DNA from 4 places in the Arthrobacter sp. JDC6 genome. Region 2 is predicted to be linked to each of the others. Evidence: riboswitches for the same ligand, from Rfam matches in the RefSeq annotation. Region 2 holds a riboswitch; each other region holds the start of a gene.

Region 1 (7,567 bases), 1.5 Mb from region 2:
CCATCGTGCCCAACGAAGTCCTGTTCGTGATCGACTCCATGATCGGCCAGGACGCCGTGAACACGGCCCTCGCCTTCGACGAAGGCGTGAACTTCACGGGCATCGTGCTGTCCAAGCTCGACGGCGACGCCCGAGGCGGTGCCGCTCTTTCAGTCGCGTCGGTCACCGGCAAGCCGGTCATGTTCGCCTCCACCGGCGAAGGCCTGGACGATTTCGAACTCTTCCACCCGGACCGGATGGCCTCGCGCATCCTGGATATGGGCGACATCCTCACCCTCATCGAACAGGCCGAAAAGGCCTGGGACAAGGATGAGGCCGCCCGGATGGCGAAGAAGTTCGCCGACCAGGAAGACTTCACCCTCGAGGACTTCCTGGCCCAGATGCAGCAGATCCGCAACATGGGCTCCATGAAGAAGATGCTCATGATGATGCCGGGTGCACAGAACATCCGGCAGCAGCTGGAACAGTTCGACGAACGCGAGATCGACCGCGTCGAGGCAATCGTCCGCTCCATGACACCGCACGAGCGGCTGGCGCCGAAGATCATCAACGGTTCACGGCGGGCACGCATCGCCCGTGGTTCCGGCGTCCACGTCTCCGAGGTCAACGGCCTGCTGGAGCGCTTCGCCCAGGCCCAGAAGATGATGAAGAAGATGGCCCAGGGCGGCATGCCGGGAATGCCGGGGATGCCTGGCCTGCCCGGCGCCGGCGGCGGTGCCCGGAAGAACGCCAAGAACGCGCCCAAGAAGAAGGCAAAGTCCGGCAACCCGGCCAAGGCTGCCCAGGAGCGCAAAGAAGCGGAAGCCCGCCGTGCCAACGCCGCCAAGGCGCTGCCTACGGGCGCCGCCTTCGGCCAGCAGGGCGGGGACTTCGACCCGTCCCAGCTGAACCTCCCCAAGGGCTTCGACAAGTTCCTGGGCAAGTAGCAGTTCCCCGGCAACGCAGCGCCAGGTGTTGTTTTGACCTCTCAGAACGACACCTGGCGCTGCTTGCTTGGGATGTCAGTGCCGTGGAATAGGGTTGGGACATGTTCAAGCAGAGGGTAGTGTTCGTGCACGGCGCCGGAACCTTCGGTGCCGCCGCGTGGCCGCGCCAGCACGGCATGGCACTGTCCTATGACGCCCTGTTCCTCCGCCGCCATGGCTTTGACGTCCTCGCGGAGCCACTGGAGTCGTCCTTCGCGGAGGACACCGCCATCATCCTGCGCTCCCTTGCCGATGACGGCCGCGGCGCCGCCGGCGGGCATGTGGTGGCGCACTCCCAGGGGGCGATCGCGGCCATGATGGCCGCCGTCGAACGTCCGGACCTGGTCTTCTCATTGACGCTGGTGGAACCGGCCTGCCTCTCCCTGACAGCGGAACTCCCGGCCACTGCCGCCCACATCAGCCTCATGCAGCCCCTCTTCGACGTGCGCCACCAGCTCAGCGACGAAGACTTCCAGCGCGAATTCGTCCGGCGGGTCTTCGCCACCGACCTCCAGCAGCCCGCCACCACGGAAGAAAAAAGGTCCGCCCGCAGGCTGCGGCTCCAGGCCCCGTCATGGGAGGCGCCGCTGCACATTGTTCCCGGGGTGCCCACGCTGGTGCTGACCGGTGGGTGGGAACCGCTCTACGAGGAAATCGCCGGGTACCTCCGGGAGACCGGTGCCCTGCACCGCGTTGCCGCGGGAGGACACCGGCCCCATGACTCCCCGGACGGGGACCGGGCCATCCGGCAGTTCATCAGCCAGGTCAGCCGGAGCCAGCCGGCCCGCGCGTCCTAGCTGTCAGCAGGCACCCGCAGTTCCGGCAGGTAGACCTTGCCGCCGGCCGCCAGGAATTCCTCGCTCTTCCCGCGCATCCCGGCCGCAGCATCGGCCAGTGCCGCCTGCGCCTCCGCGGAACCAAATTCGTCGCGGATGTCCTGGCTGATCCGCATGGAGCAAAACTTGGGCCCGCACATCGAACAGAAGTGCGCCGTCTTGGCAGGCTCAGCCGGCAGCGTCTCGTCGTGGAACGCCTCAGCCGTCACCGGGTCCAGGGACAGTGCGAACTGGTCCCGCCAGCGGAATTCGAACCGCGCCTTGGACAAGGCGTCGTCCCGCTCATGCGCCCCCGGGTGCCCCTTGGCCAGGTCCGCCGCGTGCGCGGCGATCTTGTAGGTGATCACGCCGGTCTTCACGTCGTCCTTGTTGGGCAGGCCCAGGTGTTCCTTCGGGGTGACGTAGCACAGCATCGCGGTGCCGTAACGGGCAATCTCGGTGGCACCAATCGCTGAGGTGATGTGGTCATAGCCCGGAGCAACATCTGTCACCAGCGGGCCCAGGGTGTAAAACGGGGCCCCCTTGCAGAGTTCCTGCTGCCGCTCGACGTTTTCCCGGACCAGGTGGAAGGGAACGTGGCCGGGCCCCTCCACCATGACCTGCACGTCGTACTCCCACGCGCGCTGGGTGAGCTCGGCGAGCGTGTCCAGTTCCGCGAACTGGGCGGCGTCGTTGGCGTCCGCCGTCGAACCGGGGCGCAAACCGTCGCCCAGGGAGAAGGCAACGTCGTACTTCGCGAAGATCCCGCACAGCTCATCGAAGTGCGTGTAGAGGAAGTTCTCCTGGTGGTGGGCCAGGCACCAGCCGGCCATGATGGAGCCGCCGCGGGACACAATGCCCGTCACCCGGTTGGCGGTCAGCGGGACATAGCGAAGCAGCACGCCGGCGTGGATGGTCATGTAGTCCACGCCCTGCTCGCATTGTTCAATGACGGTGTCCCGGAAGATTTCCCAGGTCAGCGCGTTGGCCTCGCCGTTGACTTTCTCCAGGGCCTGGTAGATCGGCACGGTGCCGATCGGGACGGGGGAGTTGCGGATGATCCATTCCCGCGTGGTGTGGATGTCGTCGCCGGTGGACAGGTCCATAACGGTGTCGGCACCCCATTGCGTGGCCCACTGGAGCTTGTCCACCTCCTCCGCGATGGAACTCGTCACGGCCGAGTTTCCGATGTTGGCGTTGATCTTCACCAGGAAGGCCTTGCCGATGATCATCGGTTCGGACTCCGGATGGTTGATGTTGTTCGGAATGATGGCGCGGCCGGCGGCCAGTTCGCTCCGGACCAGTTCCACATCGCAGTTCTCGCGCAGCGCCACGAAGCGCATCTCCTGCGTGATGACGCCCTGCCGGGCATAGTGCATCTGGGTCACCGTCCGGCCGTCGACGGCGCGGCGGGGCACCGGCTGCGCGCCCTTCCACTCCGCGGAGGCGGCGCCGCGGCGGACGGCCGAGCGGCCGTCGTCGAGCAGGTTGCGTTCCCTGCCGCTGTAGGCCTCGGTGTCTCCGCGCGCCACGATCCACTCCGCGCGGAAGGGCTCCAGGCCGCGGACGGGGTCGCTTCCCGGCCCCGCCGTCCGGTAGGTCCGGAACGGTGCGTTCGGCTGGCCGTTGGGCGATGGCTCCAGGGCAATTTCCGTGACGGGTACCCGGATGCCGGACCCGGCGTCGTCGATATAGGCCAGCGAATGCGACGCCAGGGACCGTGTCACTTCGGACTGGTTCACCTGGGGCGTGGAGCCGGCTCCGGAACCCCCGGTGGACGGCATGTGGGCAGGGTTCAACTGGGTGTTTTGCGTACTCATGGGAATACTCACTTCCTTCGCCGGCATTACCCGGACAGGTTCAACGGTCGCAGGCTGCGTCAGCCCGATCTCAGCCCCTGCAAGGGCTCCCGTGTGGTCAGAGAAGAAGCTACCACAGGCCCCCGGAAGGGCGGTGTCACATTCGCGGGTGCTAGCCTGACCGGGCATCGAAAGGAAGCCCGATGGCAGACATCATCTACTTTCGCGGACCCGTCCTGGCCGCACCGGACCGGGTACGCCATGGACTCTGGTCGGTGGACGGCAAGCTCACGTTCAGCCGGCCCGCTGCCGCTCCGGCGCGGGAACTCGACGGCTGGGTGCTGCCGGGGTTCGTCGACGCCCACTGCCACATCGGCCTGGGTCCCAACGGCCCGGTGGAACCCGCCATTGCCCGGGAGCAGGCGCTGGCTGACCTCAACGCCGGAACCCTGCTGGTCCGCGACGCCGGCTCACCTGCCGATACCCGCTGGATGCAGGGCGGCCGGGACTTCCCGGTACTGATCCGTGCAGGACGGCATGTGGCCCGCACACGCCGCTACCTGCGCGGCTTCGCGGCGGAGGTCGAACCCGACGGGCTCGTGGAGGCCGTGCGGAAGCAAGCGCGCGACGGCGACGGCTGGGTCAAACTGGTGGGCGACTGGATCGACCGGAGCGCCGGCGACCTTGCGCCCTCCTTTCCTGCCGCCGTCGTGCGTGACGCTGTGCAGGCTGCCCATGATGAAGGTGCCCGGGTCACGGCACATTGCTTCGCCGAAGACACCCTGGACCAAATGCTGGACGCCGGCATTGACTGCATTGAGCACGCCACGGGGCTGCTGCCGCGCCACCTGCCCCGGTTCGTGGAGCAGGGCGTACCGATCGTGCCCACCCTCATCAACATCGCCACCTTTCCTGATATCGCGGAGCAGGCGGACGCAAAGTTTCCGCGCTACGCCGCCCACATGCGTGCCCTGTGGGAACGCAGGCTGGAACGGGTGGCGGAGGCCCATGCCGCCGGCGTCCGGATCTTTGCCGGCACGGACGCAGGCAGCGTGATCCGGCACGGCAGGATCGCAGATGAGATCCTCGCCCTGCACGGGGCCGGCCTGCCCATGCATGCGGCCCTGGATGCCGCCTGCTGGGCAGCGCGTGCGTGGCTGGGCGCTGACAACCTGGAGGAAGGCGCGCGGGCCGACGTCGTGGTGTGCCGGGACGACCCCCGGACCACCCCGGACACGATCACGGCGCTGGAGCACGTGGTGCTGGGCGGCCGCATCATCCGTTGAGTTATTTGGTTCCGCTACTTGGAATAAATTGAAGCTTCAAGTAATTTTAATATGTGACAGGCCGCCGAAGTGACGGCCTCCAACGCAAGGAGCCTTCAAATGACCGACGCAGCCAGCAGCCAGGATCTTCTTCCTGCCGACCTCGCCATGGGCACGGTAATGCTCAAGGTGGGCGACATGAAGGTCATGACCGACTACTACCAGCGCGCACTGGGCCTGGAGGCGGTGGCGGAGCAGGACGGCGGGCTCTACCTGGGCAGGCTCGGCAGGCCGCTGGTCCACCTGGCGCCGGCCCCCGGGCTGCACCTTCCCGGCAGGGGAGAGGCCGGCCTGTTCCACACCGCCCTATTGTTCGAGGACCAGGCTTCCCTGGCTGCCACCATCGCCACGGCAGCCCAGTACGAACCCCGGTCCTTCACCGGCAGCGCCGACCACCTGGTGAGTGAGGCCTTCTACTTCACCGACCCCGAGGGCAACGGCATCGAGCTGTACTGGGACCGGCCGCGCAGCAACTGGTCCTGGAACGGGACGGACGTGGTGATGGACAGCCTGGCGCTTCCGCCGCAGCGCTACCTGGAGCAGCACCTCACTGAGGAATCCCTCGAAGGCCAGCGGCGGACGTCCGCAGGCGTGGGGCACGTCCACCTCCAGGTTGGCGACGTCCAGACCGCCAGGGACTTCTACGTGGGTACCCTGGGCTTCGAGAAGACGGCGGGCTGGCATGGGCAGGCCCTGTTCGTTTCCGCGGGCCGCTACCACCACCACATGGCCATGAACGTCTGGAACAGTCGCGGCGCCGGCCCCCGCAAGGACACCCTTGGGTTGGGCGAGGTGCTCATCGAGGTTCCCTCGGGTGACGACGTCGGGGCGCTGGCTGACCGCCTGAGGGTCGCCGGGGTGCCCGCCCACCACACCGGCGCGGAGCTCCGGTTCGAGGACCCGTGGCGCAACCGGCTCCGGGTGGCAGTCCGCTGACCGGTGCTCCTGCACGGGCCGTGCGCCAGTGCTGACGGGCCAGTGTTGGGGCTCGCGGGCTCCGGCCCGGCGCGTTTGCCGGCGGGCGCGCAGCAACTAGGCTGATTCCGTACGGCCGGGCTGCAACTCCCGGCACGCAGCTCCGCCAACGGAAGAAGGGCACCCGCCATGGGCTTCACCGAGATCTTCGTCGCCACCCATGACGCCGCGCTGAAACGCGCCGGCATCCTTGACCAGGGAAGCGGCTCCGCGGCGGACAGCGGGCCCGGGGGCCAGGCGGTGCGGATCCAGGGCATCAGCGACTTCGAAGTCGAACAGCTGGGCGATCTTGCCGGGACTGCCGTGCACGCCGGCGGGGCCGACTATGAGCTGACCATGGTGGACGTCGCCAGCGATTCGCTCCTTGCCGTGCCGCCGGCCATGGTCCGTGCGCTGGCCGACCTGCTCTCCTATGAAACCGAAGGCGAAGGCAATGTCCTTGACGACGTCGCCGAACAGTGGGCCGGCCAGGAGGATATGCCGTTCGACGCCGGCCAGGCCCGGAGCTACCTTCAGCAGGTGGCGGAGTTGGCCGCCTCGATCGACGATTCCGAGCGGACGGGACTGTACGTCTGGTCGGCCTGACCCCGTGATGCCGGTTTCGGCCGTCCTCCGCCTCCACAAGGGCCGGCCGCGGCGCCGGCGCGGTGGCTCAAGTCGAAATAACGCCGTTCATCTGGCACAATAAACAGGTACTCGATCTGCGTGGCCCCTCTCTCCGCGTCCGGATCCTGTCCTTCGAACCCGCAAGTACGGCCCGCCCCACGGGTGCAGAAAGCCGGGTTCACCCCTTTTCTGAAACAGGAGTGACCACAAAAGTGGCCGTAAAGATTCGCCTTAAGCGCTTCGGCAAGATGCGCGCCCCGTACTACCGCATCGTCGTTGCGGACTCACGCACCAAGCGTGACGGCCGCGCCATCGAGGAGATCGGCAAGTACCACCCCACCGAAGAGCCCTCGTTCATCGAGGTCAACTCCGAGCGTGCGCAGTACTGGCTCTCCGTCGGCGCCCAGCCGTCCGAGCAGGTCGCCGCGATCCTGAAGATCACCGGTGACTGGCAGAAGTTCAAGGGCCTGCCGGGCCAGGAAGGCACCCTCAAGACCAAGGTCGCGAAGGAAGCCTTTGTTGCCCCGGAGAAGGGCTCGGTCATCATCCCGGAAGCCATCACCAAGAAGGCATCCAAGTCTGACGCTGCCGAGGCCCCGGCCGACGCCGAAGCTGAGACCACCGAGGCTGAGTAGATTGCTGGCAGAAGCGCTGGAACACCTGGTCCGCGGAATCGTCGATTCCCCGGATGACGTCAAGGTCAGTTCGAAGAGCAACCGCCGCGGGGACACCCTCGAGGTGCGCGTTCACCAGGACGACCTTGGACGGGTGATTGGCCGCCAGGGCCGCACCGCCCGCGCATTGCGCACCGTGGTGGCAGCACTGGCCGGTGGCGAACCGGTGAGGGTCGACGTCGTCGATACCGACCGCCGCCGCTGAGCGCTCGGCAACATTCAGTTTTTGCTCCGGCCCCTTCACCGCCAGGTGGAGGGGCCGGAGTGCTTTGACCAACATGGTGCTTCCACCGGAACCACCACAACCCGGAACAGAGGAACAGATGCAGCTTCAGGTGGCACGGATCGGCAAGCCGCACGGCATTCGCGGGGAAGTCACCGTCCAGGTGCTGACGGACGCTCCGGAGG
Region 2 (7,567 bases):
GTGTTCGCCGGGCTGCTCACCAAGGTGGGTGTGTACGCGATGGTCCGGACCGAGACCCTGCTGTTCCCCGGGGACACCCTCAACACCCCCCTGATGGTGGCGGCGCTGCTGACCATGGTGGTGGGCATCCTTGGTGCCCTGGCCCAAAGCGACATCAAGCGGCTCCTGTCGTTCACCCTGGTCAGCCACATCGGGTACATGGTGTTCGGCCTGGCCATGTCCTCCGTTGCCGGGCTGGCCGCAGCGGTTTTCTACGTGGCCCACCACATCACCATCCAGACCAGCCTCTTCCTGGTCACCGGCCTGATCGAACGGCGGGGCGGGAGTTCCTCCGTGGACCGGCTGGCCGGCCTGGCCAAACTGTCGCCCATGCTGGCGATGCTGTTCTTCGTTCCGGCCATGAACCTCGCTGGCATCCCGCCCTTCTCGGGGTTCCTCGGCAAGGTGGGCCTGATGCAGGCCGGCGTTGAGCTGGGCACGCCACTGGCCTACGCCCTGGTGATCGGCGGGGTGGTGACGAGCCTCCTGACCCTGCTGGCCGTTGCCAGGGTCTGGAACCGCGCGTTCTGGCGCAGGCCCACCGACGCTGAGCATCCGGATCCGGTGCTCCTTGCCAGCCCGGCCCGGGTGTCGGGACCGGGCGCCAAGCTGAACACCGTGACCCTCCTGCCGCGCACCATGGTGGGCCCCACCCTGGGCCTGGTGGCGCTGGGCGTTGCCCTGACCGTCTTTGCCGGGCCGCTGTTCGGGCTCTCGGACCGGGCAGCGCGGGACATGCTGGACCGGACCCCGTACATCCAGTCAGTCCTGGGCCCTGATGTCCCGGTTCCCGCCACGCCTGCCGTGGGAGGTATGCGATGAGCCGCAAACGCATCTCCCTGCGCCAGGAACTGCCTCTCCTGGTCTGGCTGGTGATTGTCTGGGGCGCCCTGTGGCAGGACTTCAGCCCCGGGAACCTCCTCTTCGGTGCCCTGCTGGCAGTGGGCGTGGCCCGGTTGTTCTACCTTCCGCCGGTGGAGCTCAGCGGCCGGTTCAACATCCTTTACGCGGTTCCCTTCGCGCTTGCCTTCGTGGGCAAAGTGGTGGTGGCCAGCGCCCAGGTGCTGTACCTGGCCACGGTCCGCGGCCCCAAGGTGACCAACGCCGTCGTTGCGGTGAGGCTGCGCAGCCACCAGGACCTGATCGTCACCGCCACCGGCCACGTGATCTCCCTGATCCCGGGGTCCCTGGTGGTCGAGGTGGACCGCTCCACATCCACCCTCTACCTGCACGCGCTCAACATCGCCTCCAAGCAGGACGTGGAGGGCCTGCGGAACGAAGTCCGGTCCATCGAGGCCGGCCTGATCCGCATCATGGGCAGCCCGGAGGAACTCGAAGCCGTCCGAATGGAGGCCGCCACGTGATGCATGTTGTCCTGGCTGTTACAGCCGTCATCTTCTCGCTTGCTGCGGCCGGTGCCATCATGCGGATCGCCCGCGGCCCGTCATTGCTGGACCGGGTGCTGGCGGCCGACGTCCTCCTGGCCATCCTGGCCGGAGCCCTGTGCATCGACATGGCCGTGAACCGGCACCTGAACAACCTCATGCTGGTGGTGGCCATTTCCATCATCGGCTTCATCGGGTCCGTCACCGTGGCCCGTTTTGTGGCGGACCGAAGGGTGAAGCCCGATGAATCCTGACTTGTCCGGTCCCGACGGCTGGATCGACGCCGTCTCGGCAGTATTCATGGTGGTGGGGGCGCTCATGTCCCTGGGCGCCGCCATCGGCCTGCTCCGCTTCCCCGACCTGCTGAGCCGCATGCACGCGGCCACCAAACCGCAGGTCCTGGGCCTGTTCCTGCTGCTGGCGGCTATTGGACTGCAGATGCGGACATGGTGGGTATGGCCTGTCCTGATGGTTGCCTGGATCTTCCAGCTGCTCACCGTACCGGTGTCCGCGCACATGGTGGGCCGCGCGGGGTACCGCACCAAGCACCTGCACCGGGAGCTGCTCACGGCCGACGAGCTGGAGGCCGTGGTGCAAAAAGCCGCCGCCGAGGCTGCCCGGAAAGACAGCCCCGACGGCGGCGGGTAATGCCGGGAGCTAGACGATGTCCTGCGACTTGGCGAAGCGGGTGATGGCGCGCTGGGTGCCGCGGTTGGCCAGGACCTGGATGATGGCGCTGACCGACGCCGAGATCAGCGCGAAGGTCAACGCCGAACGCAGGCTGGTGGGGACATCCTCGTTCTTGCCGGTGGGGGCTTTCTGCCCGGTGGTCTTCTCCCAGATGGTGTTGACCAGCTTGGTGCCGGCCAGGCCTGCGCCGAGGCTCACCCCGGTTCCGAGCAGCTTGATGAAAAGGTTCATTCCTATTACTCCTTGCGGGCGGAAAACGGACTGCCTCCAGCCTAGCCGTACGCCCGTGCCGGTCCGGGCAAGGCCGTGGCGTGCTGCAGGCAGGTTGTTGGACTAAATGGCTTGTTGGACTACTTCGCGGGCGGCTCGGTGCGGAACTTGATCATCTTGTGCGTGCCGTCGCAGTAGGGCTTGATGGCCGAGGCGCCGCAGCGGCACAACGCAACGGTCCTGCGGTCGCGGGGCACCGCGTCCCCGGATGGGGTGACGATCTCGAAATCACCCCTGACGATCAGGGGCCCGTCCGGGCAGACCACGATGGAGCCCGCGGCGGATTCCTGGTCCATGTCCGGTCCTGTTCCATGCTGTCCGGGTTTCATGCCTGCACCGCTTTCGTCGTAGTCATGCTGCCGCCGGCACGGCCGCCCGCAGCGATGATGCCCCGGCTTCCCATGAGGACATCAGATGGGCGGACAGCCGGCCGTCGAGGGCCATGGCGGCAGTGGCCCCAAACAGGACGTCCGCGAGGAGTTCCGGCTCGGCTTCGACGAGGCCGCCGGCGAGGTCCCGGCCTGCGATCTGCTCGTGGACGGCGTCGGCCTCCACATGCTCATCGAAGTAGTGGGTGACGTCCGCGCCGAAACCGTGCCGGCGGAATCCGTTGCCGTAGAACCGGTTGGGCTGGGAGGAGGTCATCTCGTAGATCGCCAGGTGGCCGGTGATGGCACCCCGGAGCCGCCGGTTCAGGCCGCACAGCGACATGAGGTTGACGGACGCGAGGGAGACAGCGGGGACGGCATCCACGTACGCGCCGTAGCTGACGTCGAGGCCCAAACCGCGCATGGTCCGGGCGAACAGCGCGCTGTGCATGCGCTCGGGGCGGCCGCCGCCGTATTCATCCGCCTGGATTTCCACCAGGGCCGCCTTGGGCCGTCCGCTGAGCCGAGGAATGGCCCATGTATGCGGGTCGGCTTCCTTCAGCTGGTACATCGACTTGTGGATCAGGAACTCCCGGAGCTGGTCCACGCCCGCCTTCCTGGCGACGTAGCGGGAGACGCTGGGCCCGGTGTCCGTGGCTGCGAGGCCGAACAGGACGTCGGCTACCTGGTCGCTGGTCAGGGCACCGGCAGGCAGTTCGAAGTCTGCGGCGGCCTGGTGCGCGGCAGCACGGAGGGCTGCCTCAAACGGTGCCTCGACCAGCTGCCGGACCCGGATTAACGCCGGCTCCCACTCCCAGTTGTCGGAGACGCCGGCCAGGCCGGAATAGTGGAGCTCGTAGAGGCAGAAGAGGGCAAGCTGGATGTCCTCGTCGCCGATGATGTCATTAGTGCCGGCCACCTGCCGTGCCGCGAGGTGGTACAGCCCGTCCAGCCCCGTCCCGGCTTCGGCCGGAGCCTGCGCAAGGAGTGCGAACAGGGCGTTGCTGAGGGGGCCTCTGGATTCCGGGATTCTCATGGTGCTCCTTGGTCTGCCGCGCTGGTGACGGGAACGAACGCGGGACCGCCCATGGTGACTCCCATGCCCTGTCCTCCTCGAAACCCGGGAACCAATATAGTAAGCATGATTACTAATAAAAGCTAAGCAGGCTTCCTGTTGGCGGCAGGTCAACCGGCGCCTAATCCCGCAGCGACGACCCCAGGATGTCGCGCAGCGCCTCAACCACCAGGTCATGGTCCTGCAGTTGCGGCAACCCGGAGACGGTCACCGTGGCCACGGCGCCCACGCCGGTGACGTAGATCGGAAAGGCGCCGCCATGGGCTGCATACCGGGATTGGTCGAACCAGGCGTTGTCCTCGATCCGGCCGCCGCCCAGCCGGCCCCGCAACCCCACCAAAAGTGACGGCAGCTCGTACCGGGCGGCAGTGCGCTGCTTGGCGCGGATCCAGTGCCCGTTGTCCGGCGTGGCGCCCGGAAGCGCGACGTGGAACAGGACCTGCTCGCCCTTGGTGATGTCGATGGCGATGGGAAGGGACCGCTCCTTGCCCAGCTCCACCAGGAGCAGGCCCAGGTTCAACGCGTCATCCAGCGAAAAGCCGGGGAACTGGAGCTCCCGGACCTCCGCCTCGATGCGGGCGATCGACGCTTCCAGCGACCCCTCCAGCTGGGCGTCGGCGGAATCGGGATCGAATCCGGTCACATCCGGTGGAATGGCGCTCATGGCCCTCAATCTACCCCCGCCAGGTGTAAACTTGACCACGCCCGGAAGGGCAGTTCAAAAAGCCTTACCCATCCAAAAGCACCACTAATAACGACAGGGGAGCGCCGCCGTCGGACATCCTGGCACAAGCCGGGCACCGCAGGTGGGCGCTGAGAGTGCGGACAGCCGCAGACCCTCGAACCTGATCCGGTTAGTACCGGCGCAAGGGAGTCGAGTTCTCAAAGTGCCGCGGCTGCACGGCAACAGCCGTCAGCCGGGTCCACTTTCCCCTCCTGTTTCCCAGGAGGATCACATGAGTACTGCAGCAATCAAGAAGACCGCCAGTAAGTCCTGGCGCGTCGTGGACATCGTGGTCGCCGCGCTGGTGGCCATCGCGGGCGGCGTCATTTTCTGGGCGTGGGACCAGGGAGCAGCCGCGCTTTCTGCCCCCATGAATGCCGCCTACCCGCCCCTGACCGGGCTGCTGGCGGGCGGCTGGATGATTCCCGGCGTGCTGGGAATGCTCATCATCCGCAAGCCCGGGGCCGCCCTGTTCTGTGAAACCGTGGCCGCCACCGGGGAACTCCTCATGGGTTCCCAGTACGGTGCCTCGGTCCTCTTCTCCGGCTTCATCCAGGGCCTCGGCGCGGAAATCATCTTCGCCATCTTCGTCTACCGCAAGTTCAACCTGCCTGTCTCCCTGCTGGCAGGCGCCGCGGCTGGATTCTTCTGCGGACTGAATGACTCGTTCGCACCGTGGGGCTGGAACATCGCCTACTCCGGTGCGGACAAGCTGGCGTACATCGTGCTGACCACCCTCTCCGGCGCCATTCTCGCCGGCGCCCTGTCGTGGCTGGCCACGCGCGGCCTGGCGCGTACGGGCGTGCTGAGCTCCTTCGCTTCGCGCAAGGCCGCCACGGAGCCTGTCTTCTCCTGATGGCACCAGCCCAGCGTGACGGCGGCACCGTCCGCCCTGCCGCCGTCACAGCCCGGGGCTGGGGGTGGCGGCACGCCGGCAGGGCCAAGCCTGCCGTCCATGCGCTTGACCTGGACATCAGCCCGGGGGAGCGGGTGCTCCTGCTCGGCCCCTCGGGTGCCGGGAAGTCCACGCTCCTGCATGCGCTCGCAGGGGTGCTGGGGGACATTAACGACGACGGCGGCGAGGCGGGGGACGCCGACGAGTCGGGTTCGCTGCTGGTTGACGGCGCCGTGCCCCGCGCCCAGCGCGGGCGCGCCGGACTTATGCAGCAGGACCCCGAGACGCAGGTGGTCCTGTCGCGGGTGGGGGACGACGTCGCCTTCGGTGCCGAAAACCTTGCCGTCCCACGGGAAGCAATCTGGGCGCGCGTGCACGAGGCGCTTGCCGACGTCGGACTGTCCCACCTGCCGCTGGACCACCCGACGTCAGCCCTGTCCGGCGGGCAAAAGCAGCGCCTGGCGCTGGCCGGCATCCTGGCCATGCGCCCGGGCCTGATCCTCCTGGATGAGCCAACCGCCAACCTGGACCCGGACGGCGTGCTGGAGGTCCGCGATGCCGTGGCGCGGTGCCTGGACAAGACCGGGGCCACGCTGGTGGTGGTGGAGCACCGGGTGTCCGTGTGGAAGGACCTGGTGGACCGGATCGTGGTCCTGCAGCCGGGCTCCGCCGCGGATCCCGCCGTACTCCTGGACGGGCCGCCGGCCCGGGTGCTCACGGAGGCGCGGGCCATGCTGGCCGCCGCCGGTGTGTGGGTCCCCGGCTACGTCCCGGCAACCCGTGCCCGGGCGGTGGTCCCGGCCCCCGGCACGGGAAACCTCCTGCTCGCGGCCGAACAGTTGGGAGTCGCCCGCGAACGTCCCCGACGCAAGGGCTTAAGGAAGATTCCGCCGTCACCGGTCCAGGAAGGCCTGGCCGCGCAGGTGCGCGCCGGGCAGGCGCTCGCCGTGACGGGTCCCAACGGCGCCGGTAAGTCCACTTTCGCCCTGACCCTGGCAGGGCTGCTGGAACCGGTGTCCGGAAAGGTCTCCGCCACCATGGACCTGAGCCGCGGTGCCGGCATTGACCCGTACCGGTGGAAGGCGGATCAGCTGATTTCCCGAGTGGGGACGGTGTTCCAGGAGCCGGAGCACCAGTTCGTGACCGGCAAGGTGCTTGACGAACTGCTGTTCGGCCCCCGGCACCTGGGCCACGGCGGGGATCGGGTGGACGAACTGCTGGAGCGGCTGCGGCTCACCGCGCTGGTGGACGCCAACCCCTACACGCTCTCCGGTGGCGAGAAGCGGCGGCTGTCCGTGGCCACCGTCCTTGCCGCCAGCCCGCAGGTCCTGGTCCTGGATGAACCCACGTTCGGGCAGGACGCCAACACCTGGGCCGAGCTGGCGTCCTTCCTGTCCGAGCTCCTGGATACCGGCACTGCCGTGGTGTCCGTGACCCATGACGCCGAATTCACCCAGGCCTTGGGCGGGGCCGAACTGCGGATGGCCGCGGCGGAAGCGGTGGCGCCATGAGGCAGCAACTCACCCTGGGCGGCAACCATGCCCTCCTGGTCCGCGCCAATCCACTAAGCAAGTTCGCTGCCGTCCTGCTGATCACCGCCGTCCTGGCGCTGTCCATCGACTGGGTTTCGGCGTCCGTGGCCCTGGTCTTTGAGCTTCTGCTCTTTCCCCTGGCCGGGCTCACCCTGTCCCTGCTGTGGCAGCGCGGCTGGCCGCTGATCCTTGCCGCTGCCGTGGGTGGCTGGAGCACCTCCATCCTGGCCCCGGACAGCGGCCGGATCCTGCTCGACGCCGGGATCTGGTCCATGAGCGAAGGTTCCCTGCAGCTGGGCATCGGCTTCCTCCTGCGCGGCTTTGCGATCGCCCTTCCGGCCGTGCTCCTGATGAGCTGCACCGATCCCACGGACCTTGCCGACGCGCTGGCGCAGAAGGCGCGCCTGCCGCACCGCTTTGTCCTGGGAACGCTCGCCGCGATGCGCCTGGTGGGGCTCATGGCTGAAGAATGGCAGACCATCGGGATGGCCCGGCGTGCGCGCGGCGTGGGTTCGCGCGGCAGCGTGGCCCAGCGGGTGAAGGCCACGCTGGGCCAGAGTTTCGGGCTGCTGGTACAGGCCATCCGCCG
Region 3 (7,567 bases), 1.1 Mb from region 2:
CGTCGGCCAGCAGGCGCCATGCCTCCACCAGCCGGGGTTCCAGGAAGGACCAGTAGTCGCTGAACGCGTCATCGTAGCGGTGCAGGGCGCCCTTGATGGTGTCGTAGGAGCGGCCCTTGAAGCCCACGCGGTCCCCGCTGCCGCCGGCGTTAACCACCATCCTGGTTTCCTGGCGCAGCTGCGGCCTGCCCGTGTTGAAGGGCGGGTCCACGTAAATCAGTGTGAAGGCGCCGTCCGGCAGCGTGGGGAGGTACTCCGCGTTGTCAGCGTGTACCACCAGGCTGCCGCCGTCCGGCGCCCAAACAGTGTCAGTCATCGGGGCAGTTAGCCCTCTGACGTGCCAGGCTGCGTGCCCGTGTCGGCGCCTGCCACCACTTCGCCGTTGCGGCGGCGGGTGCGGGTCCGGGGCCTGCGGGTGCGTGAAGGCTGTTCGCCGCCCGTTGCGGGTGCGGCAGCCTCGGCCGCGGGAGCGGCGGCGGAGTCCGGCGTCCGACGGCGGCGCTCGCCGCTGCGCGCGGTGTCGCCGCCGCTGCGGCTTCCTTCGCTGCGGGAACCTTCGCGGCTGCCAGTGCGGCTTTCCCGCCCACGGCCGTCCCGTTCCCGGGACCGGCCGCCGTCGCGGCTGCCGCTGCGGCTGTTCTTCTTGCCGGTTTCGCCCAGGTCCTCAAGCACCTCGGCGTCGACGCCAGCCAGGGTCCGCTTGTCACGCGGCAGCCGGCCCTTGGTCCCCACGGGGATGTCGAGGTCCGCGAAGAGGTGCGGCGAGGAGGAGTAGGTTTCGACAGGTTCGGGCACGTTGAGGCCCAGCGCCTTGTTGATCAGCACCCAGCGGGGAACATCGTCCCAGTCCACGAACGTGACAGCGGTGCCCTTGTTGCCCGCGCGGCCGGTGCGGCCCACCCGGTGCAGGTAGATCTTTTCGTCTTCCACGCACTGGTAGTTGATCACGTGGGTGACGTCCTCGACGTCGATGCCGCGCGCCGCGACATCGGTGGCCACCAGGACGTCCACCTTGTTGTTGCGGAATGCCCGCAGTGCCTGTTCACGGGCGCCCTGCCCCAGGTCACCGTGGATGGCAGCGGCAGCGAAGCCGCGGTCCACCAGTTCCTCGGCCACCTTTGCGGCGGTGCGCTTGGTCTTGGTGAAGATGATGGTCCGTCCGCGGCCGCGGGCCTGCAGGATGCGTGCCACCACTTCGATCTTGTCCATGCTGTGCGCACGGTAGATCAGCTGGCGGATATCGCGCTTGGTAAGGCCCTCGTCCTCAGGGTCCGCGGCGCGGATGTGCGTGGGCTGGGTCATGTAGCGGCGGGCCATGGCGATGACCGGACCGGGCATGGTGGCGGAGAACAAGAGCGTCTGGCGAATTGCGGGAGTTGCCGCGATGAGGGTCTCGACATCCGGCAGGAAGCCAAGGTCCAGCATCTCGTCAGCTTCGTCCAGCACCACGATCTTGACGTTCTTCAGGCTCAGGTGCTTTTGCTTGAAAAGGTCGATCAGCCGGCCGGGGGTACCCACCACAACCTCGACGCCCTGCTTGAGGGCCTCCACCTGGGGCTCGTAGGCGCGGCCGCCGTAAATGGTGGCGATCCTCGCGTTGCGCTTCCGGGAAGCGGTCACCAGGTCACCGGCCACCTGCACCGCCAGTTCGCGGGTGGGGACGATGACCAGGGCCTGCGGGGCTCCCGGGACGGCCAGCTTGGCGTAGCCGGGGTCGTCCTGCCCGATGACCCGCTGCAGTGCGGGGATGCCGAAGCCCAGGGTCTTGCCGGTGCCCGTCTTGGCCTGGCCGATGATGTCGTGGCCGCCCAGCGCCACCGGAAGGGTCATGGCCTGGATGGGGAACGGGTGGGTGATTCCGGCGTCAGCCAGGGATTCCACGATGTCCTCGCGGACGTTGTAGTCGGCAAAGGACTTCTCCGCGATCTCGTGCGGGGTCTCGTCGGAGATGATGGTTTCTTCCGGCTCGATGGTTTCCGTGCCGGTCTCATCGCTCAGGAGCTGGTGGGTATGCAATTCACTCACGGGGGAGTTTCCTTATTCATTTGGGCAATGGCGCTGCCTGCTCAACGGGCCGGCCAGGACTGGCCGTTCCGGAGCACGCTCAGGCGCGCAAGCGATTCCAGTGGAAGCCGATCGCGGGCTATCTAATGCTGGCACTGGTGACCAACGGGCAAATCTCAAGATCGCGTAGGGGCGGGCTTGTTGGTTTCAAATCAAGGAAATCAACGACCGGGCATCCATTTCTACCCTCTCAGTCTAGCTGCAAGGTCGCAGAAACACGTTTCGGCCCGCCTGCCGCGGCCGCCGCCGCTTACGGGATGAGCTCGAAATGGATCTCGCGGGTGGTGATGTCCGAGGAAACCAGCCGGACCCGGACCTTGGTACCCGACTCCAGCTCGCCGGCACACCGGGCAGTGACCGCGGGCTCGGCAATCTGGATAATGCCCGAACTTCCGCTGCCGTTTCCGTTCTTCCCGTTGCCGTTTTTCACCGTCCCGGTCCCGTTTCCATTCCCGTTTCCGTTTTGCGGCCGGGAGCCGGAAATCACGATCGCATCGAACTCCTGCCCGATGTGGTTCAGCAGCAGCGCGGCCTCAACGGTGTCCAGGGCCAGTCGTTCCATCCTGGACGCGAGCTGGTCCGATCCGGCCATGATGCCCGGCAGGAGCGGCAGGGCTTCCCGCGCCCAGTCCGGAACATCCCCGCCATTGCTGAGGGCCTCGCAGATCACCAGCACAAAGCGGTCCACCAGGCGGCGGAGCGGCGCGGTGGTGTGGGCATAGGCCGCGCCGATGGCAGACTGCACGCCGTCCTCGGGGACCGTTCCGTCAAAGGCGGTATAGGAGGCGCCCCGGAACAGCATGCCGGCGGAATGCATGATGGCCAGCTGGCGGGGATCGGTGGGATCCAGGGAACGCAGGTATTCGCCGTAGCTGACTTCACCGTCCCAGGGCCTGCCCAGCACCTCGGTCTGCAGCCGGAAATGCTTCAGCGACCGTTCGTCCGGGGCGGGCATGGTGCGCAGGATTCCCACCTTGCCCTCCAGCATGAGCTGCGCGGCGGCCATCCCGGTCATCAGGGAAATCTGCGCGTTCCAGTCCTCCACGGGAAGCTGCGGTACGGCAGCAATGCGGTAGCCGCCGTCGGGCAGCTGGACAATTTCCTGCTCGGGCATGTTGAGGCTGGCCCCGCCGCGTTCCCGCTCCAGGGCCACCCGCTTCAGGCCCACCTCGCGGAGGAGCCGCAGCACCGGCGAGGCCGTCCCGGCGTCGAGGTCTTCCTGCGCACCCTTGTAGCTGAGCTTGTCGCGGCTGCGGACCCGCGCCCGCCTGACGCCCACCGACACAACCGTTGCGTCGCCGTCGAGCGTGAAGTCCCATACGAAAGCCGAACAATCCTGGCCCGGCAGCAGGCTTCCTGCCCCCTCGCTGATCACTTCCGGGTGCAGCGGAATCCGGCCGTCCGGAGCGTAGAACGTCTGGCCGCGGCGCCGGGTCTCGGCGTCCAGGGGACCTCCCGGCGCAACAAACGCCGGCACATCGGCGATCGCGTACATTACCCGGTAGCCGTTCCCGTCCGGTTCGATGAACACCGCCTGGTCCAGGTCCGTGGAGGAGGCCGGATCGATGGTCACGAACTGGACGGCGGTCAGGTCGTAGGACGGAAGCTTCAGCGCTGCCACAGCGGCCCGGGCATCCGCCACTGCCTCAGCCGGGTACGGTCCCGGCAGTTCAAGTTCGGTGCGCAGCAGGCCCAACGCCTCTTCCAGGGCGTTCCTGTGGTCATGGACGTTTGGAGCCAGCCGATGATGTGACACAAAAGTCAGCGTAGCTCCAAGTCCGCCGATATGGCATCAGGCGGCGGCGTCCAATGCGTCGAGGAGGGAGGCGGCAGCGGCGGCGGGATCGGAGGCCTCGGTGATGGCGCGCACCACCACGATCCTGCGCGCACCGGCTTCCGCCACCTGGTGGACGTTTCCGTGGTCAATGCCGCCAATGGCGAACCAGGGCACGGGGTCCGCCGCCTGCCGTGAGGCCTCGGCGGCATACTTCACCAGGTCAGTGCCCACGGCGGACCTGCCGGGTTTGGTGGGGGTTGCCCAGACCGGACCCACGCAGAAGTAGTCCAGCCCGGCTGGTCCGGCAGTTGCTGCCAGGGCGGCGTCCACCTGCCCGGTGGTGTGGCTGGAGAGCCCGATGGCGGCGTTGCCGTTGACCAGCGTGCGCGCCGCCGCCAGCGGCAGGTCCTTCTGGCCGATGTGGAACACCGGTGCCCCGGAGAGGACGGCGATGTCCGCACGGTCATTGACCGCCCACAGCTTTCCGTGCCGTACCGCGGATTCCTTCAGCACCGCCAGGAGGTCCAGTTCCTCGGCCGCCTCGATGGTCTTGTCGCGCAGCTGGATGATGTCCACGCCACCGGCGAACGCGGCGTCAACGAACTCCGCGAAGTCGCCGCGGTCCCGGCGCGCATCGGTGCAGAGGTACAGGCGGGCTGCCTTCAGGGCGTCGTTGTCCCGTGAATTGACGACTTCGGTGGCTGGAGTGTGGTGGCCGGCGGGAAAGGATGGGGTGGACACATTCATGCGTGCAAGCCTAGTTCCTCTAAACTGGGCTGGTACTGCGGGAGCCCGCGGCGGCTGTCACAAAGCGCCGGGCTGAGAGGGCGTCAGAGCCGACCGCTTGACCTGATCCGGTTAATGCCGGCGTAGGGAAGGAACCCACATGCGTACCCCCTTCACCCATCACCCCGGGTCCGCCCGCAGAACCATTCCCTCCACCCTCCGGGCCGACGTTGCCGTCATCGGCGGGGGAGTGGTGGGGCACGGCATTGCCTGGGAGGCGCAGCGTTCCGGGCGCTCGGTGGTCCTCATTGATGACGCGCCCGGTACCGGCGCCAGCTGGGCGGCGGCCGGCATGCTGGCTCCCGTCAGCGAACTGCATTACCAGGAGGAAGAGCTCCTGGAACTGATGCTTGACGCATCATCGCGCTGGCCCGGGTTCGCCGCCGGGCTGGGCAGGGCAACGGGCGCGGATTCCGGATACCTGACGACGCCGACCCTCGCCGTGGGTGCCGACGCGGCCGACCGCCGGGCGCTGATGGACCTGCGCACAGTCCAGCAGGCCAACGGGCTGGCGGTGGAACCCCTGACCGTGCGGGAGGCCCGGAAGCGTGAGCCGCTGCTCAGCCCGGCCATTGCGTGCGCACTTGATACCCCGGCGGACCACCAGGTGGATCCCCGGCGCCTGGTGGCCGCCTTGCGGCTGGCCCTGGCCGGCGCGGCGCAGGAGCAGCCCCAGCTGGCGGTTGCCGGGGCAGTGGAAGGTTTTGGCGTGCCGGAGCGGGCAGCCGGGCTGCTGTGGGAGGGCGGAACGGTTTCCGGGGTCCGCCTGGCCGGCGGCGGCACGGTGCTGGCAACGGAGACCGTGGTGGCCAATGGCCTGCAGGCGGGGGCGCTTGACGGCCTGCCGGACGGCCTTGAGCTGCCGCTGCGGCCCGTGCACGGGGATATCCTGCGCCTTGCCGTTCCCCGCCACCTTCAGCCCTTGGTGACGTCAACGGTGCGCGGCCTGGTCCACGGCATCCCCGTATACATCGTTCCCAGGCAGGACGGGACCGTGGTGATCGGAGCCACGCAGCGGGAGGATGCCCGCTCCGATGCCGTGAGTGCCGGCGGCGTCTACCAGCTGCTGCGGGACGCGCAGGCTCTGGTGCCCGCCGTCGCTGAACTCGAACTCCTGGAATGCACCGCCCGCGCCCGCCCCGGTACCCCTGACAACGCGCCGCTCCTGGGCCGGGTGCCGGCCGCTCCGGGCGCCGGGGGAGGACAGGCCGGGCACGTCCCCGGACTCATCATCGCCACCGGGTTCTTCCGGCACGGAGTCCTGCTCACTCCCGCCGCGGCGGCCATCTGCAGGGAACTGCTGGACGGCAGGGCCGATCCCCGCTGGGGTCCCTTCAGCCCGGACCGGTTTTCCAGGCCGGCAACGGCAGCAACAAGCCCCCACATCAAGGAGACTGCGTGAACATCACCCTTAACGGAAACCCGCACACGGTGGCCGACGGAGCTTCGATCACCACGCTGGTCAGCGAGGTCACCGGACGCCCGCTGGCGGACAACGGACAGGCGACCGACGGCGGGAAACTCGGCGTCGCCGTCGCGCACAATGCCCAGGTGGTGCCGCGCAGCCAATGGTTCGCCACCGCGCTCGCCGACGGCGACGACATCGAACTTGTTACAGCAGTACAGGGAGGCTGACGCCATGACCGAAACCAGCACCATCAACCCTGCAGGAAACGCCGGTGCCGGCGACGCCCTGGTGATCGACGGCGTCGCGCTGGGTTCCAGGCTCATCATGGGCACCGGGGGAGCGCCCAGCCTCGATGGCCTGGGCGCGGCGCTCCTTGCCTCCGGCACCGCACTGACCACCGTGGCCATGCGGCGCTACTCCACGGCTGAAACCGGCTCGCTGTTCCAGCTGCTGGTGGATCATGGAATCCGGGTCCTGCCCAATACGGCCGGCTGCTTCACGGCCAGGGACGCGGTCCTTACCGCGGAACTGGCCCGGGAGGCCCTGGAAACAGACTGGGTGAAACTGGAGGTCATCGCCGATGAACAAACCCTCCTGCCGGACGCCGTGGAACTGGTCGAGGCCACCGAGCAGCTGGTCAACCGCGGCTTCAAGGTCTTCGCCTACACCAACGACGATCCTGTGCTGGCCCTGCGGCTGGAGAACCTTGGAGCCACCGCCGTCATGCCGCTGGGTGCCCCGATCGGCACCGGCCTGGGGATCCTGAACCCGCACAACATTGAGCTCATCGTTTCCCGGGCCTCCGTGCCCGTGGTCCTGGATGCCGGCATCGGCACGGCATCCGACGCCTCCCTTGCCATGGAGCTGGGCTGCGACGCCGTGCTGCTGGCCACGGCCGTGACCCGCGCCCAGAACCCCACGCTCATGGGAGAAGCCTTCAAGCACGCGGTGATCGCGGGCAGGATGGCCCGGGCGGCCGGGCGCATCCCGCGCCGGGAGCATGCCCTCGCCTCATCCGCCATGGAAGGCCGGGCCGAGTTCCTCTAGGCATCGGCCATTCACTTAAAGGGCTGTGGCCACCACCCGCCTGGGTGGTGGCCACAGCCATATGCCTGGGAGCCTGCCAGCGACGGCTCAGCGCCGCAGGATCGCAGTGAGCCGTTCCGCATCATGGCGCGCCCGCGTACGGCCAAAATAGGCGACGGCGGCGATGGCGGCAGCAATGCCCAGAACGATGGGCAGGACCCAGGGAAGCCAGGTCAGCCCGGGCAGGTAGCCGAAACCGGCCGCCATCAGAATGATCCACACCAGCGCCGCAGCACCCGCGGCGACGCCGGCCGGAAGCGCCGCACCGTACTTGGCGTGCCGCTTGTCATTGGCCCAGACGACGAAGCCGCCGGCGACAGTGGCCAGCACCACGATGGACAGCGAAAGCATGGATCTCCTTGGAACCGGGGACTAGAACTGGCCGAAACCTACGCGCCGAACCTCTTCGGCACCGATTTCCACATAGGCCAGAGCGTTGCCCGGAA
Region 4 (7,567 bases), 1.6 Mb from region 2:
AGCGGGCACGCGAACAGGCCGAATGGGAAGCCGCCCACCCGGACGGGGCCGGTCCCGCCCAGCCCCAGTCCCCGTAAACCAGTCCCCGTAAGCCAGTCCCCGTAGACTTATCCCGAAACCCCACGAACGCATTGGAGCAGTTGTGACTACAGAGCGCACCCTCGTCCTGATCAAGCCCGACGGCGTCGCCCGTAACCTGACCGGCGCCATCCTGGCCCGCATTGAAGCCAAGGGCTACAGCCTTGTTGAGCTGAAAAAGGTCGACGCCACCCGTGAGCTGCTGGAGCAGCATTACGAGGAGCACGTAGGCAAGCCGTTCTACGAGCCGCTGGTGGAGTTCATGCTCAGCGGACCCGTGGTGGCGGCCATCTTCGAAGGCCACCGCGTCATTGAAGGGTTCCGGTCACTGGCCGGCACCACGGACCCCACGACCGCGGCCCCGGGCACCATTCGCGGCGACTTCGGCCGGGACTGGGGCCTGAAGGTCCAGCAGAACCTGGTGCACGGCTCCGACTCAACCGACTCCGCCGAGCGCGAGATCAAGATCTGGTTCCAGGGCTGACAGTCCAAGGACAGCAAAAGGCCCCTGGTTCTTCGGAACCAGGGGCCTTTTGCCGTCCGCAGCTCAGAAGCCTGACGTGCCCGCAAAGACCTGGATGAACGCGAAGAAGATGGTGGCGACGACGGCCACGTACAGCAGTGCCGTGATGATCCAGCCGGAATCACCCAGCACGCGGGCCGCCCCCGCGGGCATTGGGATCACTCCGGCCGTGATGTTCCTGATGGTGGTCCACACAAAGAGCGGAATCATGGCCGCCCAGACGATCATACAGAACGGGCACAGGATGTGGATCGAATACAGGGCCTGGGACCACAGCCACACCACGAAGGCGAAGCCGAGCGTGACGCCCACCTGAAGCCCCATCCAGTACCACCGCGCGAACGTGGCACCGGACAGCAACGCCATGCCCACGGTTATGGTGATGGCGAACGCGACGATACCGATGAACATGTTGGGGAAACCGAACAGCGAACTCTGCCACGTCTGCATGACCTGGCCGCAGGAGATCCAGGGGTTCACGTCGCAGACGGTGGTGTGGTTGGGGTCCTTGAGGACTTCGAGCTTTTCCAGGACCAGGGTTCCGGAGGCAAGCCAGCCCACGATTCCGGTGATGACCAGCAGCCAGCCGAAGGGCCGGTTCCGGGCCATCCGCGGAACGCCTGCGGCCGCAGTGGCCTGCGGATCCGTGGCCCTTTCCGTTTCATGGGCGCTGACGGGGGAGATGCTGGGCATGGGTGTGGCGTCCTTTTCGTCCGGTGCTCCTGAGCCTGATTGTAACGCCGGCGGCTGGTGCCGCCACACAGGAATGGGAACGGAAGTGCCTGCCTCCGCGGCGATCCGGCGCGGGTATGAGAGAATGAACGTGGCTGGAAGCCGATCCACATTCGGACTCCGGTCCGGTGGTATGTTCCCAAGACCGCCAATGATGGGCAGGGCAGGCTTCGGATTCTTCCGGCACTCCCGCCACTCCATTGGGCGGCACCTGGTTGTGGCACGCAGAACAACGGGTTTTCAGAACATCCACCGGCTCCCACGGGCTGCCGCACCCCAATGACGGTGCGAACCTGGGAGTATCCACGTGACTTCTGTCAACGCCTGCGGGTTTTGACAATATGTGCCCCAATGGGTGCCGGATGTGGCGGTACGTCAGGGGCAGGAGTGTTGCCACATATGGACAATGATCAGGAACTGGCCGTTAACGATGATGCACCGGCTGCCGAGGCTGCTGCTGCACCCAAGAGGGCTGTACGTACCCGCCGGAAAACGGCTCCCAAGACCGAAGAAGCCGTGACGGATGCAGCGGCCACGGCGCCGGAGGCAGCCGCCCCTGAAGTAAGCGGCGACTCGCCGTCGGCGGAAGCCGCCGCGGCGACCAAGGCCCCGGCCCGCCGCACCCGCGCCCGCAGGAAAGCGGACGCCCCCGAACCCCTGCCCGCCTTCGCTGATGACGCAGAGGCAACCGCTGCCGCCGGCACTGCGCCTGTTGATGCTGTGTCCGTCGATGCTGCGTCCGTTGATGCCCCGGCACCGGCCGTGGCCGGTGAAGACGCTGCCGCAGCACCTGCTGCCACGGCGGACGCCGAAACCAAACCTGTTCGCCGCCGTCGGGTAGCCACCCGCAAGGCCGCGTCCCCGGCTGCCCCGCCCGCGGCGGAAGCCGCGGCAGCGGACGCCGTCGCTGCAGAACCAGCAATCCCGGAAGCCCCGGCACAGGAACCGGCCCGGGAGGAAGCTGCCGCCCAGGAAGCAGCTCCTGCGCAGGAGCAGCCCCAGGAACCCGTCGCGGCCGCCGAGGCTGCCGGAACCCCCGGGCCTGCCCGGGAAACCCCCGCTGTGGCCAAGGAAGAGCACGCTGCGGTCAAGGAACAGACCGCCCCCGCCGCGGCCGCCAGCCCCTTTGGTTCCCTCTTCCTGGAGCCTGCATCGCCCACATCCGTGCTCTTCCAGGCCCCGGACCTCAGCACCGTGGTCCGTCCCGCAGCACCCGCCGTCGAGGAACCTGAAGAGGAAGAAACCGACGACGGCGACGATTCCTCCAGCCGCCGCCGGCGCCGCAGCCGCGGCCGCAGGGGCCGCAGCCGCGTCGGCGACAAGGCGGACGAGGACATCGAGGGTGGCAGCGCCGAGGCTGACGCCGAGGACGAGGCCGAGGAGGACAGCGCCACACAAGCCGAGGACGGCGTGACGTCCCGCCGCCGCCGTCGCCGCCGCCGCGGTGACCAGGACCTGGAGCTGACCGGCGGGGAAGGCGACGACCCGCCCAACACGGTGACGAGGGTCCGTGCCCCGCGCGCGGTCAGTGAAGCGCCGGTCAACAACCGGGTCACCAGCGTCAAGGGCTCCACCCGCCTTGAGGCCAAGAAGCAGCGCCGCCGCGAATCCCGCGACACCGGCCGCCGCCGCACCGTCATCACCGAGGCCGAGTTCCTGGCCCGCCGCGAATCCGTGGACCGGCAGATGATCGTCCGCCAGCGCGACGACAGAATCCAGATCGCCGTCCTTGAAGACGGTGTCCTGGCCGAGCATTTCGTGTCCAAGACCCAGCAGGACTCGCTCATCGGCAACGTCTACCTGGGCAAGGTCCAGAACGTGCTGCCGTCAATGGAAGCTGCGTTCGTGGACATCGGGCGTGGCCGCAACGCCGTGCTGTACGCCGGTGAGGTCAACTGGGAAGCCGTCAACCTCGAAGGCAAGCAGCGCCGCATCGAGAACGCGCTCAAATCCGGCGACACCGTCCTGGTCCAGGTGACCAAGGATCCCGTCGGCCACAAGGGCGCCCGGCTGACCAGCCAGATCTCCCTTCCCGGCCGCTACCTGGTCTACGTGCCCGGCGGCTCCATGACCGGCATCTCCCGCAAGCTGCCCGACGTCGAACGCAACCGCCTCAAGCGCATCCTCAAGGACCGCCTGCCCGAGCACGCCGGCGTCATCGTCCGGACCGCCGCGGAAGGTGCCTCGGAAGAGGAACTGACGCACGACATCAACCGCCTGCGCGCCCAGTGGGAAGGCATCGAAAGCCAGTCCCAGTCCACCAAGATCCTGGCCCCGGAGCTGCTGTACGGTGAACCGGACCTGACCATCAAGGTGGTCCGGGACGTCTTCAACGAGGACTTCTCCAAACTGATCGTCTCCGGTGAGGAGGCCTGGGACACCATCGAGGCCTACGTCACGTACGTGGCGCCGGACCTGGTGGGCCGCCTCGAGAAGTGGACCAAGGACCAGGACATCTTCTCCGCCTGGCGCATCGACGAGCAGATCCACAAGGCCCTTGAGCGGAAGGTCTTCCTGCCCTCCGGCGGCTCCCTGGTCATCGACCGCACCGAGGCCATGACCGTGGTGGACGTCAACACCGGCAAGTTCACCGGCAGCGGCGGCAACCTCGAGGAAACCGTCACAAAGAACAACCTGGAAGCCGCCGAGGAAGTGGTGCGCCAGCTGCGGCTGCGCGACATCGGCGGCATCATCGTGATCGACTTCATCGACATGGTGCTCGAATCCAACCGCGACCTGGTCCTGCGCCGCCTGGTGGAATGCCTGGGCCGCGACCGGACCAAGCACCAGGTTGCCGAGGTCACGTCGCTGGGCCTGGTCCAGATGACCCGCAAGCGCATGGGGACGGGCCTGCTGGAAGTCTTCGGCGAGCAGTGTGAGGCCTGCGCCGGCCGGGGCGTAGTGACGCACGACGATCCCGTGGAGCACCGCCGCGCCAACATTGTGGCGGCCGAGCACCACGTCCAGCGCGCCGACAGCCGCCCCGAAGCCCGCGGGGAAGCCCACCGCCCCGAAGGGCAGCGGGCCGATGGCGGCCAGCCCGGAGTCCGTCCCGAGCGCAAACGGCGGCGGGGACGCGGCGGCCAGCAGCCCGAGGCTGCCCCGGCGCCTGCTGTCCACGTCCACACCGTCCTTCCGGACCCCACAGACGCAGAGCGGCACGCCAAGGCAGAGGCCACCCGGCTTGCCCTGGCGAACATCGCGGCTGCCGCCCATGCGGCCCACCTGCATGACGATGAGGTGGCAGCCACCCGGCAGGCACCGTCCGCCGAGCCGGCGCAGGCCCCTGTTGAAGAGAAGCACGACGCCGATGGCCCGGCACGCCCCGCAGCTGTCCTGACCTTCGGCGGCGAGGAAGTCCCGCTTCCCTTCGTGGAGCACGCTGAGGACCAGCATCCCAGGCCCGCCCTCACGCTGGACCGGCTCGCGGAAGCCTTCGCCCACCTCGGCCAGCCGGCTTCCCCCGTGGAGAACGCGCCCGCCAAGGCCGCAGACACGGTGAAGCCGGCCGAACAGTCAGCGCCCGAACAGTCGGTGCCCGAACAGCAGCCCGGCGGGGGAGCGGAGGCGCGTGCCGCCGTGGAAGCTCCGGCGGAAAAGGACTACTCCGACCACACGCTGGAGCAGTCCCGGCAACGCAGGCCGCGGCGCCACCGCGCTGCCAGCCGGGCCCAAGGTGCCGCAAATGAAACCGCTGTCCAGCACCACGAGAACGTCCAGGCGACAGGCGCGGGGCACTCGCACGCAGCCAAGGTTCCGGATACCGCCAACGCACAGCCCGCTGCGGCGGAGCCCGGCAAGCCGGCAGGGGAACCGATCATCCTCGGCGTCGGCGTCCCCGCCTCGGAGCTCTAAGCCAAGGCGCAGTTAACGCGCCACCCAGGAAGTCCCCGTCGTGCGGACTGTCCCCCATGAATCCAGGGGGAACAGTCCACGGGCGGGGACTTCCTGCTTGCGCGGGTGCTGTCACCTTTCCGCCGGGTACGCCCCAGCGGCTACTCTGGAACCCGACACGGGGTGCCGCGCAGAAGGCCGGCTGAGATCCACACCCGTTGAACCTGTCCGGCTAGTACCGGCGAAGGGATGTCTGTTGTCTTCGACCCTCTCCATTGCCCTGCCCACAGCGTCCGGCGTGGCCCCCGCGCTGCCTGGGGGCCGCGATGTCCCGCGCGTCCTCTCCATTGCAGGCTCCGACCCGTCCGGCGGGGCCGGGATCCAGGCGGACCTCAAAAGCATTGCCGCCCATGGCGGATACGGCATGGCCGCGATCACGGCACTCACGGCGCAAAACACCCGGGGCGTGCAGTCCGTCCACGTCCCGCCGGCCGGCGTCCTGGCCCAGCAGCTGGACGCGGTCAGTGACGACATCAGCATCGACGCCGTCAAGATCGGCATGCTGGGCGACGAGTCGGTGATCCGCACTGTCCGCCAGTGGCTCGAAAAGGCCCGTCCCGCCGTCGTGGTCCTGGACCCCGTCATGGTGGCCACCAGCGGCGACCGGCTGCTGAAGGAATCCGCCGAAGCCGCGCTCCGGGAACTGCTGCCCCTTGCCCACCTCATCACCCCCAACCTTCCCGAGCTCGCGCTGCTGCTGGGCACGGAGCCGGCGAAAGACTGGGACACCGCGCTGGACCAGGGCAGGCGCCTGGCGGAAGCCACCGGAGCCACCGTGCTGGTCAAGGGTGGCCACCTTTCAGGCCTCGACTGCCCGGATGCTCTGGTCAACGCTTCGGGCCTCCTGGGGCCGGACGTGGTGGAAGTGCAGGGGAAGCGGGTTTCCACGCGGAACAGCCACGGGACGGGCTGTTCCCTGTCCTCTGCCATGGCAACAGTCCAGGCCCGTTTGGGCAATTGGGAGGCATCACTGCGAACGGTCAAGCCCTGGCTGGCCGGCGCACTTGAGAACTCCGGCCAATTGGAGGTGGGCCAGGGGAACGGCCCCGTACACCACTTCCACCACGTGCGGCCGGTCCTGGAGGAGGGCGGCTTCGCGGCCCGGTTGTGGTCGGAAGCCCAACAGGACCTGGCGGACATCTACGCACTGGACTTCATCCACGGCCTGGCGTCAGGAGACCTTCCGGAGAAGGACTTTGCCTACTACCTGGCGCAGGATGCCCTCTACCTGAACGGCTACTCCAGGGTGCTGGCACGGGCCAGCGCGCTGGCCCCCTCGGAGGCCGAGCAGCTTTTCTGGGCCGGATCCGCGCAGCAGTGCCTTGAGGTGGAATCGGAACTCCACCGCTCGTGGCTCAGCACCCGCCCGGCCCCGAAGGGCCTGGGCCCCGTCACCAAGTCATACGTGGACCACCTCACGGCAGCGTCGGCGTCGGGCAGCTATGCCGTCCTCGCCGCCGCCGTGCTTCCCTGCTTCTGGCTCTACGCCGAAGTCGGCGGGAAGCTCCACGCCCGGTTCCTGGCCTCGGGCGAACCGGACGGCCATGCCTACGCGGCCTGGCTCCGGACGTACGCCGACGAGGGCTTCGCCGAAGCCACCCGCAAAGCCATCGCCATCGTGGATGCAGCCGGACGGACCGCGCCGGACCATGAGAGGGCGGCGATGGTGACGGCGTTCAAGCAGTCCTGCCGCCTGGAAGTGGAGTTCTTCGACGCGCCGAGGCTGCATTCGTGACCCCCGCGGGCCGGGCCCGGCTATGATGGTGGAGCACGGTTGCGGCGGTTCCTGCCGGGCTGTGGTTACTACCACAGCCGGCCCGCCTGAACCAGCCTCATTTGCGGCCGAAGATGGATTTAGCGTATTCTTGATCTTCGGTGCTTACGCCAACACTTGGGTTACGACCCCACGGCGTTGAGGCACAGCGAGAAACCAAGCTTTTAGCAAGTCGGTTCCGCACGCAAATTTTGTATAAACGTCGAGAGAAGTGAGTTCCCAAGTGGTGTACGCGATTGTCCGCGCAGGCGGCCGCCAAGAGAAGGTTTCCGTTGGAGACTTCGTTACCCTGAACCGCGTCGCCGGTGGAGCCGGCAGCACCATTGAGCTGCCCGCACTGCTCCTGGTTGATGGTGACAAGGTCACCTCCGCCGCCGCTGACCTGGCCAAGGTAACTGTTACGGCTGAAATCCTCCAGGACCTGCGTGGTCCTAAGATTGTCATCCAGAAGTTCAAGAACAAGACCGGCTACAAGAAGCGCCAGGGTCACCGCCAGGAACTGACCAAGGTCAAGATCACCGGCATCAAGTAACCACCGGTTACTGTTCAGGCATTTCAACAGATTC

Evidence for each region. Region 2 has a riboswitch for thiamine pyrophosphate ahead of ACV095_RS01485 (ECF transporter S component). Riboswitches for the same ligand answer to the same signal wherever they lie in the genome.
Region 1: it holds a riboswitch for thiamine pyrophosphate, as region 2 does, so the genes downstream of both, thiC (phosphomethylpyrimidine synthase ThiC) here and ACV095_RS01485 (ECF transporter S component) in region 2, are expected to answer to the same signal.
Region 3: it holds a riboswitch for thiamine pyrophosphate, as region 2 does, so the genes downstream of both, thiO (glycine oxidase ThiO) here and ACV095_RS01485 (ECF transporter S component) in region 2, are expected to answer to the same signal.
Region 4: it holds a riboswitch for thiamine pyrophosphate, as region 2 does, so the genes downstream of both, thiD (bifunctional hydroxymethylpyrimidine kinase/phosphomethylpyrimidine kinase) here and ACV095_RS01485 (ECF transporter S component) in region 2, are expected to answer to the same signal.

Annotation. Positions count from the first base shown of each region.
Region 1 covers NZ_CM151278.1:1,784,468-1,792,034, forward strand. The annotation lists gene ffh (signal recognition particle protein) at 1-926, shown strand, start outside; gene ACV095_RS08300 (alpha/beta fold hydrolase) at 1,028-1,762, shown strand; gene thiC (phosphomethylpyrimidine synthase ThiC) at 1,759-3,600, opposite strand; TPP riboswitch at 3,596-3,703, opposite strand; gene ACV095_RS08310 (amidohydrolase family protein) at 3,783-4,865, shown strand; gene ACV095_RS08315 (VOC family protein) at 4,965-5,840, shown strand; gene ACV095_RS08320 (hypothetical protein) at 6,009-6,464, shown strand; gene rpsP (30S ribosomal protein S16) at 6,698-7,120, shown strand; gene ACV095_RS08330 (RNA-binding protein) at 7,122-7,364, shown strand; gene rimM (ribosome maturation factor RimM) at 7,483-7,567, shown strand, end outside.
Region 2 covers NZ_CM151278.1:323,891-331,457, forward strand. The annotation lists gene ACV095_RS01445 (Na+/H+ antiporter subunit D) at 1-861, shown strand, start outside; gene ACV095_RS01450 (Na+/H+ antiporter subunit E) at 858-1,403, shown strand; gene ACV095_RS01455 (MrpF/PhaF family protein) at 1,403-1,678, shown strand; gene mnhG (monovalent cation/H(+) antiporter subunit G) at 1,668-2,072, shown strand; gene ACV095_RS01465 (DUF4235 domain-containing protein) at 2,082-2,345, opposite strand; gene ACV095_RS01470 (CDGSH iron-sulfur domain-containing protein) at 2,465-2,680, opposite strand; gene ACV095_RS01475 (iron-containing redox enzyme family protein) at 2,736-3,788, opposite strand; gene ACV095_RS01480 (heme-degrading domain-containing protein) at 3,949-4,491, opposite strand; TPP riboswitch at 4,577-4,717, shown strand; gene ACV095_RS01485 (ECF transporter S component) at 4,784-5,407, shown strand; gene ACV095_RS01490 (ABC transporter ATP-binding protein) at 5,407-6,957, shown strand; gene ACV095_RS01495 (energy-coupling factor transporter transmembrane component T family protein) at 6,954-7,567, shown strand, end outside.
Region 3 covers NZ_CM151278.1:1,433,682-1,441,248, forward strand. The annotation lists gene ACV095_RS06745 (DNA-methyltransferase) at 1-316, opposite strand, end outside; gene ACV095_RS06750 (DEAD/DEAH box helicase) at 325-2,025, opposite strand; gene ACV095_RS06755 (RNB domain-containing ribonuclease) at 2,315-3,820, opposite strand; gene thiE (thiamine phosphate synthase) at 3,857-4,588, opposite strand; TPP riboswitch at 4,616-4,734, shown strand; gene thiO (glycine oxidase ThiO) at 4,728-6,029, shown strand; gene thiS (sulfur carrier protein ThiS) at 6,026-6,262, shown strand; gene ACV095_RS06775 (thiazole synthase) at 6,267-7,082, shown strand; gene ACV095_RS06780 (hypothetical protein) at 7,170-7,472, opposite strand; gene ACV095_RS06785 (DUF3107 domain-containing protein) at 7,494-7,567, opposite strand, start outside.
Region 4 covers NZ_CM151278.1:1,874,320-1,881,886, forward strand. The annotation lists gene ACV095_RS08755 (DUF4233 domain-containing protein) at 1-77, shown strand, start outside; gene ndk (nucleoside-diphosphate kinase) at 143-562, shown strand; gene ACV095_RS08765 (vitamin K epoxide reductase family protein) at 626-1,294, opposite strand; gene ACV095_RS08770 (Rne/Rng family ribonuclease) at 1,733-5,188, shown strand; TPP riboswitch at 5,337-5,434, shown strand; gene thiD (bifunctional hydroxymethylpyrimidine kinase/phosphomethylpyrimidine kinase) at 5,442-6,962, shown strand; gene rplU (50S ribosomal protein L21) at 7,225-7,533, shown strand.